Regions from separate parts of the Shewanella sp. BJSY2023SW005 genome, predicted to be linked through region 1. Evidence: predicted binding sites of a transcription regulator. Region 1 holds the regulator's gene; each other region holds the start of a gene.
The links. Region 1 encodes NrdR, which represses ribonucleotide reductase genes. Its sites were predicted from a motif close to AAACACNANATNTNGTGTTT; they were not measured.
Positions count from the first base shown of each region.

Region 2: nrdD (anaerobic ribonucleoside-triphosphate reductase) is a predicted target of NrdR. The motif match lies at 3,261-3,280, and genes of this name have one in related genera.
Region 3: nrdA (class 1a ribonucleoside-diphosphate reductase subunit alpha) is a predicted target of NrdR. The motif match lies at 2,361-2,380, and genes of this name have one in related genera.

Region 1 is NZ_JBKORJ010000065.1:50,152-56,131, reverse strand. It holds gene ACMHXI_RS20860 (riboflavin synthase) at 1-449, opposite strand, end outside; gene ribD (bifunctional diaminohydroxyphosphoribosylaminopyrimidine deaminase/5-amino-6-(5-phosphoribosylamino)uracil reductase RibD) at 450-1,574, opposite strand; gene nrdR (transcriptional regulator NrdR) at 1,615-2,067, opposite strand; gene glyA (serine hydroxymethyltransferase) at 2,177-3,430, opposite strand; gene ettA (energy-dependent translational throttle protein EttA) at 3,659-5,326, shown strand; gene ACMHXI_RS20835 (TapY2 family type IVa secretion system protein) at 5,378-5,695, opposite strand; gene ACMHXI_RS20830 (pilus assembly protein) at 5,703-5,980, opposite strand, start outside.
Region 2 is NZ_JBKORJ010000053.1:66,877-72,856, forward strand. It holds gene ACMHXI_RS16120 (YibL family ribosome-associated protein) at 87-443, opposite strand; gene nrdG (anaerobic ribonucleoside-triphosphate reductase-activating protein) at 595-1,068, opposite strand; gene nrdD (anaerobic ribonucleoside-triphosphate reductase) at 1,118-3,235, opposite strand; gene ACMHXI_RS16135 (hypothetical protein) at 3,446-4,189, opposite strand; gene rssA (patatin-like phospholipase RssA) at 4,348-5,295, opposite strand; gene ACMHXI_RS16145 (DEAD/DEAH box helicase) at 5,515-5,980, shown strand, end outside.
Region 3 is NZ_JBKORJ010000020.1:254,660-260,639, reverse strand. It holds gene nrdA (class 1a ribonucleoside-diphosphate reductase subunit alpha) at 1-2,201, opposite strand, end outside; gene ACMHXI_RS05470 (HAD family hydrolase) at 2,685-3,353, opposite strand; gene ubiG (bifunctional 2-polyprenyl-6-hydroxyphenol methylase/3-demethylubiquinol 3-O-methyltransferase UbiG) at 3,358-4,068, opposite strand; gene gyrA (DNA topoisomerase (ATP-hydrolyzing) subunit A) at 4,427-5,980, shown strand, end outside.

The DNA.
Region 1 (5,980 bases):
TCGTTAACCGTGAGGCTGACGCCATCGACGGTAATGGAGCCTTTATGGGCAATGTAACGGGCCAGCTCAGCGGGTGCCTCGAGCCAAAACTCCAGCGCCTTGCCCCTTGGAGTCACACTGATGACCCGCGCCATACCATCCACATGGCCACTGACCAAGTGCCCACCCAAGCGGGTGTTTGGCGTGACCGCCTTTTCCAGGTTGACTTTGGTGCCGACGCTGTAGCGGTCAAAGCCGGTGAGACTGACAGTTTCGGCCGAAACATCGGCCACATAACCCTCCGCCAGGCGTTCAACCACGGTCAGACACACGCCGTTGGTGGCAATGCTATCGCCCAGACGCACATCACTGAGATCCAACTTGCCGCTGGCCACAGTCAGACGAATATCATCACCACGGCGCTCCAGTGCCCGTATTGTACCGACAGCTTCAATTATTCCGGTAAACATTCAATCACCTATCTTGAGAGTAAGCCGGGTATCATTGCCAAGCTTACGTTGATCTGTTACCCGTATCGCCGGGGTATCGGCTATCTGCTGATAGTTTGGCAAGGCCAGCAGGTTTCGGCCAGCGGCGCCAAGCAGTTTCGGGGCTTGATAAAGCAGCAGTTCATCGGCCAACCCGGCACTAATAAAGGCGCCGCAAAGCGTTGCCCCGGCCTCGACCAACACCGCATTACAGCTCTGGCTCAGGTGTTGCAGCAACGCCGCGATATCGACTCTGTTGTCTTCACCGGCCAGCACCAAAGTGGTGACATAAGGCGGCAAAGCGGCTAGGAATTCATCCTCATAGGGACGGCAGCTGACCAAGAGCACCGGGCTGGCAATTTGCAACAGCCTGGCATCGAGCGGCATACGGCAGTTGCTGTCGAGTATCACTCGCAGCGGTTGAATAAGCTGTTGCTCGCTGAGGGTTTCACCCAGGCTGCCAAGCTCAGCGTGCCGGACATTCAGGGAAGGGTCATCGGCCAATACGGTTTCAATGCCGGTGAGCAGAGCGCAACTGCGGGCTCTGAGCCTTTGCACGTCGCGGCGCGCCTCGGGGCCGGTTATCCATTTGGACTCACCGTTGGCCAGTGCCGTCTTGCCATCGAGACTCGCCGCCAGTTTGAGGGTGACCCAAGGGCGATTTCGCTCCATTCGCGATAAAAAGCCCGGATTCAACTCTCTGGCCTGCTCGGCCAAGAGACCGCTCTGCACCTGGATCCCAGCTTCCTGCAGCATGCCGATACCTTGGCCGGCCACCTGAGGGTTGGGATCTGTCATTGCCACCACCACCCGCTTGAGGCCATGTTTAATTAAGGCTTCGGCACAGGGCGGCGTGCGACCATAGTGACTGCAAGGTTCGAGGGTGACATAGGCAGTAGCACCGCGGGCCTTGTCAGCGGCCATTTTCAGGGCATGTACTTCGGCATGGGGCTCACCGGCACGCTGGTGCCAGCCTTCGCCGACAATCTTGCCACCGGCATCTATGATGACGCAGCCGACATTGGGGTTGGGGCGGGTTGTATAACGGCCACGGCGAGCCAGCATTATGGCGCGGCTCATCATGGCGATATCAGTATTGGACCACATGGGGGTTTCCGTTACTTAACAGTTGGCTGTGACTGACAGCCTATTTTTTCTCCAGCTTGGCAATCGCTTCACCAAACTCTGACACATCTTCAAAGGCACGATACACAGAGGCAAAGCGAATATAGGCCACCTTATCCAGCTCAATAAGATGATCCATCATCAGATTGCCGATCATTTCCGAGGTCACTTCCCGCTCGCCTGTGGCTCTGAGGGTGGACTTGATCTTGCTGATCGCCTCTTCAATCTTATCCATGGAAACCGGACGTTTCTCGGCGGCGCGCAGCATACCGCCGCGCAGCTTGTCCTCATCGAACGGTTGCCTGCTGCCATCGCGCTTGATCACTCTGGGCATGACAAGCTCGGCACCTTCAAAGGTGGTAAAGCGTTCATGACACAGAGTACATTCCCGGCGACGGCGCACCTGATGACCGTCTGCCACCAGCCTGGAATCTATCACCTTGGTATCCGTCGCACTGCAAAATGGACAATGCATTATGCCTCCTGGTGCTCAGTTGCCGGCAGCGGCTGCTGCTAAATGGCAGAAACAAAAATGGCCGCTGAATTCAGCGGCCATCGAAGTTTATCCTATTCCCTTGAAAAGGTTAACCGTAAACAGGGAAGCGAGCGCACAGTTCCAGCACCTGGCCCTTCACTCGCTCGATAACGGCGTCATCGTGAGCATTGTCGAGCACATCACAGATCCAGCCGGTCAGTTCACGGGCTTCGGCTTCCTTGAAACCGCGGCGAGTGATGGCCGGAGTACCGATACGCACCCCGGAGGTCACAAAGGGTGAGCGGGGATCATTAGGCACTGAGTTCTTGTTGACTGTGATATTGGCACGGCCCAGAGCGGCGTCGGCTTCTTTACCGGTCAGCTCACGGCCAATCAGGTCCACCAGCATCAGATGGTTGCTGGTACCGCCGGAAACTATCTTGTAACCGCGTTCGAGGAACACCTCAACCATGGCCTTGGCGTTATTAACCACCTGCTGCTGATAGGTTTTGAATTCCGGCTCCAGTGCTTCTTTGAAGGCCACGGCTTTACCGGCGATAACGTGCATCAGAGGACCACCCTGACCGCCCGGGAATACCGCGGAATTCAGCTTCTTGTACAGATCTTCATCGTCGGCAGCCGACAGAATCACACCACCGCGGGGACCGGCCAGTGTCTTGTGAGTGGTCGAAGTCACCACGTGGGCGTGCGGCACAGGGTTAGGATAAACACCGGCAGCGATAAGACCGGCCACGTGGGCCATATCGACAAACAGGTAAGCGCCAATTTTGTCGGCGATTTCGCGCAGCTTGGCCCAGTCAACTATGCCTGAGTAGGCCGAGAAGCCGCCGATGATCATCTTGGGCTTGTGTTCCAGCGCCAGCGTTTCGAGTTCGCTGTAGTCAATCTTGCCGGACTCGTCGATACCGTAAGGAATGATGTTATACAGCTTGCCGGAAAAGTTAACCGGAGAGCCGTGGGTCAAGTGACCACCGTGAGCCAGGTTCATCCCCAGTACGGTATCGCCGGGTTGCAGCAACGCCATATAAACCGCGCTGTTGGCCTGTGAACCTGAGTGTGGCTGAACGTTGGCGTAAGTAGCGCCAAACAGCTGCTTGGCACGCTCAATTGCCAGAGTCTCCACCACATCGACATACTCACAACCACCGTAGTAACGCTTGCCTGGATAACCTTCGGCATACTTGTTGGTCAGTTGTGAGCCCTGGGCTTCCATGACTCTGGGGCTGGTGTAGTTTTCGGAGGCGATCAGCTCAATGTGCTCTTCCTGACGACGGGTTTCATCCTCAATCGCCTTGAACAGCTCAGGATCATAGTCGGCAATGTTCATACTTTTCTTCAGCATCTGTCACTCCAGCTGGCAAATCTTATTGGTAGGGTTGCGCGGTATTCTACTCTGAGTGTGACAAATATCCCAGTCGCAGGATGATGAAAATCCTTGTGTCAGCAGATGACTATGTTTCATTTGCTGAACAATGGTGCCGCTATCTGGCCGCATCTGGCAGGAGCCCTGTCAAATTGGTAAACTGCCGCCAGTTTAGGAAAACTCAGTTCAGGACAACAGAGAAACAATATGGCTCAGTTTGTATACAGCATGCTGAGGGTCGGTAAAATAGTGCCGCCCAAAAAGCAGATCCTCAAAGATATTTCATTGAGTTTCTTCCCCGGCGCCAAAATTGGTGTCCTGGGTCTCAACGGCTCGGGTAAATCCACCCTGTTGAAAATCATGGCAGGTCTGGACACAGAAATTGAAGGTGAAGCCCGTCCCATGCCGGGACTCAAGATAGGTTACCTACCCCAGGAGCCCCAGCTTGATCCCAACAAGACAGTACGGGAAACCATAGAAGAAGCCGTCAGCGAAGCCAAAAACGCCCTCAAGCGTCTGGATGAAGTCTATGCGGCCTATGCTGAGCCGGATGCCGACTTCGACGCCCTGGCCAAGGAGCAAGGCGAGCTGGAAGCCATCATTCAGGCCCAGGATGCCCACAATCTGGACAACATTCTCGAGCGCGCCGCCAACGCCCTGCGTCTGCCGGAATGGGACGCCAAGGTGGAGGTGCTCTCCGGGGGTGAACGTCGCCGGGTGGCCATCTGTCGTCTGCTGCTGGAAAAGCCGGAGATGCTGCTGCTGGACGAACCGACCAACCACCTGGATGCCGAATCCGTTGCTTGGCTGGAGCACTTCCTGCAGGAATACTCAGGCACTGTGGTCGCCATTACCCACGACCGTTACTTCCTCGACAATGCCGCCGGCTGGATCCTGGAACTGGACCGGGGTGAAGGTATCCCATGGCAGGGCAACTACTCCTCCTGGCTGGAGCAGAAAGATGCCCGTCTGAAGCAGGAAGCCGCCAGCGAAAGCGCCCGCCAGAAGACGATTGCCAAGGAATTGGAGTGGGTGCGTCAGGGTGCCAAGGGACGTCAGTCCAAGGGCAAAGCCCGTATGGCCCGCTTCGAAGAGCTGAACAGCTCAGATTATCAGCGCCGCAACGAGACCAATGAGCTGTTTATTCCGCCCGGTCCTCGCCTGGGTGACAAGGTGATTGAGGTGCGCAATCTCACCAAGAGCTATGGTGACCGCATTCTGATAGACAACTTAAGCTTCAGCGTTCCCAAGGGCGCCATAGTCGGTATTATCGGTGCCAACGGTGCCGGTAAGTCGACCCTGTTCAGAATGCTCAGCGGCGCCGAGCAGCCGGACAGCGGTGAAATCGAGATAGGTGATACAGTCCAAATCGCCTCTGTGGAACAGTTCCGTGACTCGATGAACGACAAGAACACGGTTTGGGAAGAGATTTCCGGCGGTCAGGACATAATGCGGATCAACAATCTGGAGATCCCGAGCCGCGCCTATGTCGGTCGCTTCAACTTCCGTGGTGGCGATCAGCAGAAGATCATCGGCTCACTTTCCGGCGGTGAACGTAACCGGGTGCATCTGGCCAAGCTGCTGCAAGCCGGCGGCAACGTGTTGCTGCTCGACGAACCGACCAACGATCTGGACGTGGAAACTCTGCGGGCACTGGAAGAAGCGCTGTTGGAATTCCCCGGCTGCGCCATGGTGATCTCGCACGACCGTTGGTTCCTCGACCGTATCTGTACTCACATCCTCGACTACCGTGACGAGGGGCAGGTTAACTTCTACGAAGGTAACTACACAGAATACTCGGCCTGGCTGAAAAACCAATTCGGTGCCGATGTGATTGAGCCACACAGACTCAAGTACAAGCGGATGACCAAGTAATAGAAAAACCGTACAAAAAACGGAGGCAAACGCCTCCGTTTTTTATTTCCTTTAACCCAGGCCCGCTTCAGAATCGTCCAACTGCCTGCCACTGTCCGAGCGAAACGCCTGCTCTCTGGGCACACACTCAAACACTTCACGCACATAATGGCGTTTGCCGCGGTTACCTATCCGCTCCAGCTTCATTCCCGGCATCTGCCGCTGGTAGAGCTCGGCCTTGGCCGGATCCCAGGAGACCCGAATAATCTCCTGCGCCGCTCTTGTTGTTTCCACCAGGCACTTATAGTCCTGACGTTGCCCCTTGGGCTGTGCGGCAGCCAGGGGCAGACTCAAGAGTATGGCCAAAGACAACATCAGCTTGTTCATCATCCGCTCCTCAGTTGGCCTGATAGTAATAAATCTTGTTGGTAGACGGGCCGCCGCCGACACACTTGTGATCGCCAGCTGGGCAGCCTGGATCCGGCTTCACCTTCTCCATATCTTCGCCGGCATTGCCAATGCCTATCAAATACATATAGCTATCGGCCACAGTGCCATCACTCCTGATATTGGGCGGCACAACCAACTGCGGTGTATCCGGGACACTCTCTCCCATCTCCAGATAGGTTTTTGTGTAACTGCGGGTGCCCTTGTGCAGATCAAAGCCATAGAGGT
Region 2 (5,980 bases), on a different contig from region 1:
CTCAGGCCGGTCATTTTATGCGTTTTTACCACCGACCGGAATACCCAAGTAAATTCATTGGTTATTATCTGCTGTCACGGCGGCAGTTAAAATGCCTTGGGTGCAAACCCGGTAACGGCAGTAATACCCATTTCTCTGCCCAGCGCTGTCATGGGATGCACAACGACCAAACCCCGGACAGACTTCTTGAGTTTGCCCATGTCGGCCTGTTCGGCTTTGGTGAGTTCGCGGCTAAAAGGCAGATCGCGAATAGACTGTCCCTGCTTGCCAAGCTGCCGACTCTGCTGGCCCTTGATGGCTGCAATCCGCTTGTTGACGGCGGCGATTTCCCGCTGAAACTGGGCAATGATAGGACCATCGCCACGTTGCTCTGCGGCGGCCAATTTACGGCGATACTGATCCAGCTTATCGTTGAGCTGTTGCAGCTCCTGCTTCAAATTCATTCTGTTACCTTACAAAATCCCGGCACCCTGAGAATGGACGGCCTGGTTGCCGTAAATGTGCCGGACAGAAGTATAACAGCAACTCAAGCCCAGGTGACGGGGTTTTTTAGCAGGGAAAAGCAATTGTGTTAACCAGTTTTCACTTTTGTACTTACTGAGGGTCGTTGAGCAGATGTATCACCTGGTTGGCCGAACCACGAAACTTCAGCGACGGATCCGCTTGCTCCTGCACGAATTTGCCATCCACCAACACATGAATAAGCCCGAGCAATTCCCGCTGCGCCGGACTGAGTTCATCGAGACGATAACCAGTCCAGAGCCAGACATCCTTTCCAGGGCATTCGTCCCGCACCCGCAGCAGTAAGGCCTTGATGGCGTCAAGATTGCCCGGAAACAGTGGGTCACCACCTGAAAGTGACAAGCCCCTTCTCGGGATCCGGCTGTCATTGAGATCGGCAATGATCCTGTCAGACATCGCCTGGTCGAAAGGATGCCCGGAGCGGGGATCCCAGGTTGACTGGTTATAACAACCCCGGCACTGATGTTCACAACCGGAGACAAACAGGGTTACCCGGGTGCCCGGTCCATTGACCACATCCACGGGGTAATACTGATGATAGTTCATAGCTATATCCACAAGGCGCCCCGAGGGGCGCCTATAAAACAGTTTGTCGTTAAAGGTGCTTAACCCGACGTTTGACCTCTTCCTGCTTGCCATGGTTGAAGGGTCTGGCATCCGGGCTGCCGAGATAACCGCAAACCCTGCGGGTCACAGACACCCGACTGGGCTCATGGTTGCCACACTTGGGGCAGGTAAAGCCCTTGCTGGTACAGATAAACTCACCGGTAAAACCACAGTCGTAACACTCATCTATTGGTGTGTTGGTTCCATAGTAAGGCACCCGGCTGTAGCTGTAGTCCCAGACATTCTCCAGCGCTTCTAGGTTGTGCTGCATATTCGGGTATTCGCCGTAGCAGATGAAACCACCATTGGCGAGCTCGGGATACGGCTGTTCGAAGTCGAGTTTGTCGTAAGGATTTACCTTCTTCTCCACATCCAGGTGGAAGCTGTTGGTGTAATAGCCCTTGTCGGTAACACCATCAACCAGGCCAAAGCTCTTGGCATCCAGCTTGGCAAAACGGCTGCACAGGCTCTCGCTCGGTGTACTGTAGAGGCTGAAACCATAACCGGTTTCCTCTTTCCAGCGCACTGTAGCCGCCTTGAGGTGAGCCACTATGGCAACTGCTTTCTGCCTCAATGTTTCATCGTCAAACACATGGGTGTCTGTACCATAGAGAGCATTGATTGTCTCATGCAGGCCTATATAGCCCAGAGAGATGGAAGCTCGGCCGTTTTTGAAGATTTCGGCAATGTTATCATCACCGCGCAGGCGCACTCCGCAAGCCCCTTCCATATAGAGAATGGGCGCCACTCTGGCCTTGACGTTGGCCAGACGTTCGATGCGGGTATCCAGCGCCTTGCGGGCCATCTCCAGCCTTTGATCCAAAATGCGATAAAACTCGGCTTCATCACCCTTGGCTTCCAGCGCCACCCTCGGCAAGTTCAGGCTGACTACGCCTAGGTTGTTGCGACCTTCATGCAGCAGCTCGCCGTTTTCCTCATAGGTGCCAAGGAAACTGCGACAACCCATAGGAGTCTTGAATGAGCCAGTAACCTTGACCACCTGCTCATAGTTGAGAATATCCGGATACATGCGGATGCTGGCACACTCGAGCGCCAACTGCTTGATGTCGTAGTTGCAGTCGCCGGCCTTATGGTTGATACCATCACGAATGGCAAACACCAACTTGGGGAAAACCGCTGTCTTGCGGTTCTTGCCAAGGCCTTCCATGCGGATCCGCAAAATAGACTCTTGGATCAGCCTCGACTCCCAGCTGGTACCCAAACCGAAACCGAAGGTAACAAAAGGCGTCTGACCATTGGCGGTATGCAGGGTATTGACCTCATATTCCAGCGACTGGAAGGCGTCGTGACACTCTTTCTTGGTCTGCTCTGTGGCAAACGCCTTGGCATCGGTAATCCCCCACTTGAGTGCAGTTTGATAATGCTTGTCGTAGCTCTTGGCCACAAAAGGGGCCAACACTTCATCTATGCGGTTGATTGTGGTGCCGCCATAAATATGGCTGGCGACCTGGGCGATGATCTGCGCGGTAACTGCGGTCGCAGTCGAGATGGATTTTGGTGTCTCAATCTCGGCATTGCCCATCTTAAACCCTTGGGTCAACATGCCACCGAGATCGATCAGCATACAGTTGAACATAGGGAAGAAAGGCGAATAGTCGAGATCGTGATAGTGGATCTCACCGGCCTCATGGGCGGCAACCACATCCTTGGGCAGGATATGATGTTTGGCATAATGTTTGGCGACAATACCGGCCAGGAGATCCCTCTGGGTGGGGATCACCTTGGAGTCTTTATTGGCATTTTCGTTGAGCAGGGTCGCGTTGCTCTGCTCGACCAGGCCGCGGATCTCCAGATTCAGTCGGCTGCTGGATTCACGGCAGATATCTCTGTCGTGACGATATTCAATGTAGCTACGGGCCACTTGCTTGTACGGCCCTTCCATCAACAGGTTTTCGACCCTGTCCTGCAACTCCTGGATATTGACCTCAGCCTTGTCGGTTACCGCCTGGGTGACCAGCGCTGCGACTGTGGCCGCATAGTCCACATCTTCTATACCGCAGTGGCTAGAGGCTGCCAGCACCGCATCCCTTATCCTTGTTTCGTCGAACTGAGTACGGCACCCGTCCCGCTTAATCACTACCGGCATTTCTCTAATCTCCATGTTGTTTATTTAACACCATATATAGTGGTGTTTTATTAACCAAGCACAATATGTAGAGAATTAAGCGACAAATCGCTCTTCAATACCATGATCTGGATCATGGTATTGAAGAGGATGAACAACACTATGGGATTAGTGCCGACGAGCACAACTTGTGGAGATTTTTCCCTTGACCGAGACCCAAACGGCCGCTAGTCAGTACCTCTTTGCCAAGGCCAGATAACTATTGATTTGCCCACTGCCCTGCTGCTGGCTGCCTATGGCTGCTGCGGTGCGCATCAGAGCGCTGACACCACTGAGCCGGGATAACAGTTGAGGATCTTGCTGTGCGGAATCGGCCTTGGCCGCTAGCTTGTTGCTGTTGTTCTCTGCGCTCTCGGCAGTTTGGTTTTCTCCCTTGAGCACGGCGTCCAACTGAACTGCCACCTTGTTGGCCGCCAAAGAGCTCGATGGGGTATACATCATCCCCATATTGCCCATCAGGCTGTCCGCCCCCTTGAGTGCATTGAGCAAAGGGCTTTGACTGGCCTGTTGTCTGAGCAAACCAATCTGGCCTTGAATAAACTCCTTGAGGCTGGCGTTATCCTTGGTATCAACTCCCATCAGGCCGCTGCCCTGCAATCTGGCCATCTGGCTTTCAGACAACAGCCCTTCGTCGCCGAGGCGCGCCAGCAGCTTGGGTAAATCGGCACTGCTGAACTGGCCTGAGCCGAAAAATTCCTTGGCCAACTCCTGCACCCGCGCGGCTCTTTTACCATCGTTGGAGAGGGATATGCTGTCCTGCCCTATGTTTGCCGAGGCTGAACCCTGGCTCTTGCTGTCATTGACAGTTTCAGTGTCGACAACCGAGAGACCGCTGCCGCTGGTAAGACGATTGTTGACGCCATAGGCATCGACCCCGGACAATCTGGGATCCACAGAGGAATGGATAGGCTGCATGTCAGTTTTCCGTCATATCGACGCCCAAGCGGTTGTTTTTAAGACAAGATTGTCATAAAAATTGTCAAAAAATCGCCCTTGAAGCGCCTTGATGCTGATGATGTGGTGACTATGCAGGAAGTGTGCCCATACCAAGCACTAACAAAAAAGCGCCTGTTTCAGAGACGCCCCAACGCCGCATCAATCAGATGCGAGGCCTGCTGCACCGCCTTCTCACCGGCGGCAATGGCTTCACTGGCACGGTGAAACTCCATGGTGCCTATGTCAGACACCTTGGGCACGATACAGATATCCGGTGGATCCCCCATCAAGCGCGCGCGCTTGTGGCGCTGCTCCAGAATATCCATCGACTGTGACATCACAGCCAACATGCCGGGTTCGGCCTTATTGCCGAGGGAGAACTTGTCGGTCAGGCCGGAAATATAATCCTTGCCCTTGGCCAACAGATCCATAAAACCGTTCTCGGAGGAATGCTCCACCACTTTGTTCTGTAATGAGTGCTCTTCACTGTTGAGTGCCACCGGCAGTACCTGCAACTGTTCGCGCCTGTGACCATGCAGATCGACACCTATCACCAAACTGGCCCCCATGGCTCTGGCCACAGACACGGGAATGGGATTCACCACGGCGCCATCCACCAACCAACGATGGCCCTGACGCACCGGCGACATGATCCCCGGCATGGAGCAGGAAGCCCTGACGGCCTGGCGCAAGTCGCCCTGACGGAACCAGATCTCCTGCCCTGAGTAGAGGTCGGTCGACACCGCTGTAAAGGGATATTTGAGCTCTTCAATCAAGAGATCGCCGATGCGGTCCTGAATGGCATTGAACACCTTGTCACCACTGATGAGTCCGCCCCGGCCCCAACTGATATCCATCAATCCCAACACGTCCCAACTGGAAAAACTGCGCACCCAGTCTTCCAGTTCTTCGAGGCGTTCATTGGCATAGGCCGCACCGACCAGGGCACCTATGGATGAACCGGCCACCTTGGCCGGATGCACCCCCATGGCAGCCAGACCTTTGAGCACTCCTATGTGGGCCCATCCTTTGGCGGCGCCACTTCCGAGGGCGATACCGATACAAGGGTTATGACTCTGCGCCATCCTTTCTCCTTAAAAAACTCCAAGCTATGCCATTCAGCCAAAGCAGCATACACCCGAAGCCTGAGCGGCTCCAGATTTTATCCGGCAGGCTTTCAGCCATGAGCTTGCGACCTTTTTAAGCAAAAGTCGCCGCTGTTTCGACACTCCTTTGACTAAATACATGCCCAGCGCCACAAAAGCCGTTATAATATGCGGTCGTTTTTATTGAGGAGTTAACCTTTGCATTTTTCCGATTTTTCGCTGGATCAGCGTCTGCTGCAAACCCTTAAGCATATGGGTATCGACGAGCCTACCGAAATTCAGCGTGAAGCGATTCCCGTAGCGCTGGCCGGGAAAGACCTGATGGCCTCATCCAAGACGGGCTCGGGAAAGACCTTGGCCTTTTTGCTGCCGGCAATGCAAAGGGTGATCTCCACCAAGGCGCTCAGCAAGCGCGATCCCAGGGTATTGATACTCCTGCCGACCCGTGAGCTGGCCAACCAGGTTTACGCCCAGCTGCGTCTGTTGGTTGCCAATACCCAATATAGAGCCATCAGTGTGCTTGGCGGGGAAAACTTCAACGATCAGGCCAAGGCGCTGGCGCGGGATCCACACTTTATCGTCGCCACCCCGGGACGGATTGCCGACCACCTGTCACAACGCCATCTGTATCTGGAAGGGCTGGAACTGCTTATTCTTGACGAAG
Region 3 (5,980 bases), on a different contig from region 1:
GTGTTGTGGTAGTAAAGGGTCTTGACCCCGAGTTTGTAGGCGGTCAACAGATCCTTGAGCAGCAGCTTCATCGGAACCTTGTTACTTTCAAACTTGGATGGGTCATAGTTGGTATTGGCCGAAATCGCCTGATCGACAAACTTCTGCATAATACCCACCAACTGCAGGTAACCGTCGTTGCCGGGCATCTGCCACAGCAGTTCGTACTTGTCCTTGAGTTCTTCGTAATCGGGCACCACTTGCTTGAGCTGGCCATCTTTACTGGCCTTGACGCTGATAAGGCCGCGTGGAGGCTCAATACCATTGGTGGCGTTGGAGATCTGCGAAGAGGTCTCTGACGGCATCAGTGCCGACAGGGTCGAGTTACGCAGGCCATGCTGCTTGATATCGTGACGCAGAGCATCCCAATCCAGGTGCAGCGGCTCATCACAAATCTTGTCCAGATCCCGCTTGTAGGTATCTACCGGCATGATCCCCTGAGAATAAGTGGTCTCATGGAACAGCGGGCAGGCACCCAGTTCTTTGGCCAGATTCATCGAGGCCTTGAGCAGGTAGTACTGTATGGCTTCAAATGTTCTGTGGGTCAGGCCGTTGGCGCTGCCGTCAGAGTATTTCACGCCGTTCTTGGCAAGATAGTTGGCGAAGTTGATGACCCCGATACCCAGAGTGCGGCGGTTCATCGATGCCGTCTTGGCAGAAGGAATAGGGTAGTCCTGGTAGTCCAGCAGGTTATCCAGGGCGCGCACAGCCAAATCGGCAAGGCCTTCCAGTTCGCCCAAGTCTTTTATCGCACCCAGGTTCAGCGCTGACAGAGTACAAAGGGCGATTTCACCATTTGGGTCGTCAATATTGTTCAGTGGTTTGGTTGGCAGGGCAATCTCAAGACACAGGTTGGACTGACGCACTGGGGCCACTTCGGCGTTGAACGGACTGTGGGTGTTACAGTGATCCACGTTCTGCACATAGATACGACCTGTGGAGGCGCGCTCCTGCATCATCAGCGAGAAGAGCTCGACCGCTTTTAGGGTCTTCTTGCGAATGCTCTGGTCCTGCTCATATTTCACATACAGGCGCTCAAACTCGTCCTGATCGGCAAAGAAGGCGTCATATAAGCCGGGAACGTCCGATGGGCTGAACAGGGTGATGTTCTCACCTTTAATCATCCGCTGATACATCAGCTTGTTGATCTGTACGCCGTAGTCCAGGTGACGGATACGGTTGTCTTCAACACCACGGTTATTTTTCAGTACCAGCAGCGATTCAACTTCCAGGTGCCAGATAGGGTAGAACAGAGTTGCAGCACCGCCGCGAACGCCGCCCTGGGAGCAGGATTTCACCGCAGTCTGGAAATACTTGTAGAAAGGCAAACAACCTGTGTGGAAGGCTTCACCACCACGAATAGGGCTTCCCAGAGCGCGAATGCGGCCGGCATTCACACCGATACCGGCTCTCTGACTGACATACTTGACGATGGAAGAGGCCGTGGCATTGATGGAGTCCAGGCTGTCGTCACACTCGATCAACACGCAAGAGCTGAACTGACGGGTCGGCGTACGCACGCCGGACATGATAGGGGTCGGCAAAGAGATCTTGAAGGTAGAAACCGCATCATAGAAGTCTTTGACATACTGCAGCCGGGTTTCCTTCGGATAACGGGCAAACAGGCAAGCGGCCACCAGAATATAGAGGAACTGGGCACTTTCGTAGACTTCATGAGTCACACGGTTTTGTACCAGATACTTGCCTTCCAGCTGTTTGACGGCGGCATAGGAGAAGTTCATATCGCGCCAATGGTCGATATAGCTGTCGAGCACATCCAGTTCTTCACGGCTGTAGTCTTCCAGCACATGCTTGTCGTACTTGCCCATGGCGACCAACTTGCTGACATGATCGTACAGTTTTGGCGGCTCAAACTGACCAAAGGCCTTCTTACGCAAATGAAAAACAGCAAGGCGAGCGGCCAGGAACTGATAGTCCGGAGAGTCGGGAGAGATCAGGTCGGCGGCAGCCTTGATAATGGTTTCATGGATGGCCTCGGTGGGGATGCCATCGAAAAACTGCAGGTGAGAACGCAACTCCACCTCGGAAACCGAGACGTTGTTTAATCCTTTAGCTGCCCAGGTGATAACGCGGTGGATCTTATCGAGATCTATCGTCTCGCGTGCGCCACTGCGTTTGGTAACTGTCATAGTGCTATTCATTGAAGATAGGCCTTGGTTGTAATATCTGTGAAATGACGCGACGGCGTCATTAAACCTTCCCTTGTAAAACAATCAACCGAACAGTTAACGACGGCGGCCCGAGAGGGCTCTGTTAACCGGGAGTTTCCAGTGCAAGACTAGTATGTCTGATTGCTACCGATACACAAGATATGGTGTTTTTCTATATCTTGGATAACAAGATAGTGAGGTATGGCACTTTTTGCAAGCCTGAGTTTTGGGTATATCTTGTGGATATCTTGAGGATATTGACTGGCCGATTCCGCAAAGCGGCATCATTGCTGGCGCACAGTCGTCATGGTCAAAATTCAAGCGATCTCACTCAAGGTGATCGACTGCTAAAATAAGCAGCGATCCGCGATCCCGCGCAGATCCGGTCGGTTAAAGCAGCATCCGGACTGCGACTTTCTTTAAGGTCTTGTCTACTCAGGAAAACAGTGCCAATTTAGTGCTTGTCTTACCTTGTTACCACAATGGCAGCGACATCACTGCCTGTGGATGATTTAACTGCCAATCGGCGCCCCATTCCGCCGGTTTATCCTCGGCCGCCAGATATCCCCACATGGCGATGGCAGAGGGCATATTCACCGCCTGCGCCGCTGCTATGTCGCGCTCGGCATCGCCAAGATAGAGAATACGTTCGGGAGCGCAGTTAAGCTGCTGAGCAGCCAGCAACATAGGGGCTGGGTGGGGCTTACGATAGAGGGTTGTATCGGCACTGACCACAGCATCAAAGCGCTTAAGCAGCCCCATGCGCTCTAACAAGGGCCGGGTAAAACGCGCCGGTTTATTGGTGACAATCCCCAGCGGTAAGGCTCTTGATAGGGCACTGTCCAGCAAGGCTTCTATGCCTTCAAACAAACAGGCTTTTTGGCCGTTAACCGCATCATATTCCCTGAGCATCGCTTGCCGGAGATGCTCCTGTTCCTCGGCTGAGGCTTGGGGCACGGCGGCTTGCACCATGGCAAGCGAGCCGTGAGAGGCCAGAGTGCGAAGAAGTTTGCGCTTATCCTCTATCGATACCCCATGGGATGCAAGGGCCAAGGCCAGTGCTTCGGTCAGGTCCTCGGCGGTATCCACCAGAGTCCCGTCCAAGTCGAACAGAATCCCTTGAAACGGCAGCTTAGGCGTCATGGCATCAGTCCTGGCGTTGGCAGGCAATCATATAGTTGACTTCAACGCTCTTGGTGTAACTGAATACGCCACTCAAGGGGTTGTATTTGATGCCCAGCGCGTCACGGCACAATAGTTCGGTGTTTTCTGCCATGGCAATTAATTCGGATGGGCGGATAAACTTACTGTGGTCATGGGTACCTGCCGGCAGCATTTTCAGCACATACTCGGCACCGAGTATGGTTTGCACCCAGGACATGATGTTGCGGTTAATGGTGGAGAAGAACACCCAACCTCCGGGCTTGACCATATCGCAACAAGCCTGGATCACAGATTGCGGATCCGGTACATGCTCGAGCATCTCCATACAGGTAACAGTGTCGTAATGCCCCTGATGATTCTGGGCATGCACTTCGGCGGTTTCCTGCAGGTAGTCTATGCTGACGCCGGCTTCCAGTGCATGCAGCCTGGCGACTTCCAACGGCTCAAAGCCCATATCCAACCCGGTGACCTTGGCGCCAATGCGGGCCATGCTCTCGGACAGAATGCCACCGCCGCAGCCGACATCCAGTACCTGCTTGTCAAAGATACCGCCGGATTGAGCGTCTATATAATTAAGGCGCAGGGGGTTGAGTTCATGCAGTGGCTTGAATTCACCGGCAGGATCCCACCAACTGGCGGCCATACTTTCAAACTTGGCAATTTCCTGAGGGTCGACATTGGGTTGAGAAGACATATTCAGACCTGAAACAGCAATAATAAAGATGTGCCCATTATAACCATATAAGCCATAGGGAAGGGCAGCATAAATTGGCGCCTCAATGTGATCGATAGCACTAAAGGCCAAAAGCTGCACAAAATATCGGCAAGATTCGGTTTTTGATGATAAAAACAGCAACGGAACTCATGTCTATGACGGTGATATCTGCCCCCGCTCGCGACTTGTATCATGCCCTTGGCGTTTTTGGCTGCAAAGGCGGCTTTAAGGACTTCCGACATTAAATAACTGTGTTAGAATGCCAAATCACGTTTGTTGGGCTCGACAATGACACGGATTACAAGTTGTCAGCTAATTTAAGGGGATCGAGCAGTTTATGACTGATCTGGCTTTATCAATTTCGCCAATAAATATTGAAGACGAACTAAAGAACTCCTATCTGGATTACGCCATGAGCGTTATCGTCGGGCGGGCATTGCCAGACGTACGCGACGGCCTCAAGCCGGTGCATCGCCGCGTACTCTTTGCGATGAACGAGCTGAAAAACGATTGGAATAAACCCTATAAGAAGTCGGCACGTGTTGTCGGTGACGTGATAGGTAAGTATCACCCTCATGGTGATAGCGCCGTATACGACACCATAGTGCGGATGGCACAGCCTTTCTCACTGCGTTACACCTTGGTGGATGGCCAAGGTAACTTCGGTTCCATCGACGGCGATGCCGCGGCGGCCATGCGTTATACCGAAATTCGTATGGAAAAGCTGGCGCATCAACTGCTGGCTGACCTTGAGAAAGAAACCGTCGATTATGTCCCCAACTACGACGGCACCGAAATGATCCCGGCCGTGTTGCCGACCCGGATCCCCAACCTGCTGGTCAACGGCTCCTCCGGTATTGCCGTGGGTATGGCCACCAATATTCCGCCGCACAACCTGACCGAAGTGGTTAAAGGCTGTTTGGCACTTATCGAAGAGCCTGAGCTGTCTATCGAACAGCTGATGGATTATATCCCGGGCCCGGATTTCCCGACTGCCGCTATTATCAATGGCAAGAAAGGCATAGAGGAAGCGTACCGTACCGGTCGCGGCAAGGCGATTATGCGCGCCCGTGCCGAGGTGGAAACCGAAGACAATGGCCGCGAGCGGATCATTGTTACCGAGATCCCATACCAGGTGAACAAGGCTCGTCTGATTGAAAAGATTGCCGAGCTGGTAAAAGACAAGAAAATTGAAGGCATCAGCGGCCTGCGCGATGAGTCTGATAAAGACGGTATGCGTATTGTCGTTGAGGTCAAGCGCGGCGAAGTGGCCGAGGTGGTGCTCAACAACCTCTATGCCCAGACCCAGATGCAAACCTCTTTTGGTATCAACATGGTGGCCCTGACCAATGGTCAGCCCAAGTTGTTTAACCTTAAGGAGATGCTGGAAGCCTTTATTCTGCACCGCCGTGAAGTGGTGACTCGCAGAACCGTGTTTGAACTGCGTAAGGCCCGCGAACGCGCTCATATCCTGGAAGCCCTGGCTATCGCCCTGGCCAACATCGACCCTGTGATTGCGCTGATCAAGGCCTCGCCAACACCGGCTGAAGCCAAGGTTAAACTGGTGGAAACCGGTTGGCAGCTCGGCAACGTGCAGGGCATGTTGGAAAAAGCCGGTGATGACGCCGCCCGCCCTGAATGGTTGGAGCCGGAGTTTGGTATTCGCGATGGTCTCTACTATCTGACAGAGCAGCAAGCCCAGGCTATCCTCGAGCTGCGTCTGCATCGTCTGACCGGTCTTGAGCATGATAAGATCCTCCAGGAATATGAAGAGCTGCTGGAGCTGATCGCCGGATTGCTGCATATCCTCAGAAGTCCAGAGCGTCTGATGGAAGTGATCAAAGAAGAGCTGGAAGAAGTGCTCGAGCAGTATGGCGATGAGCGCCGCACC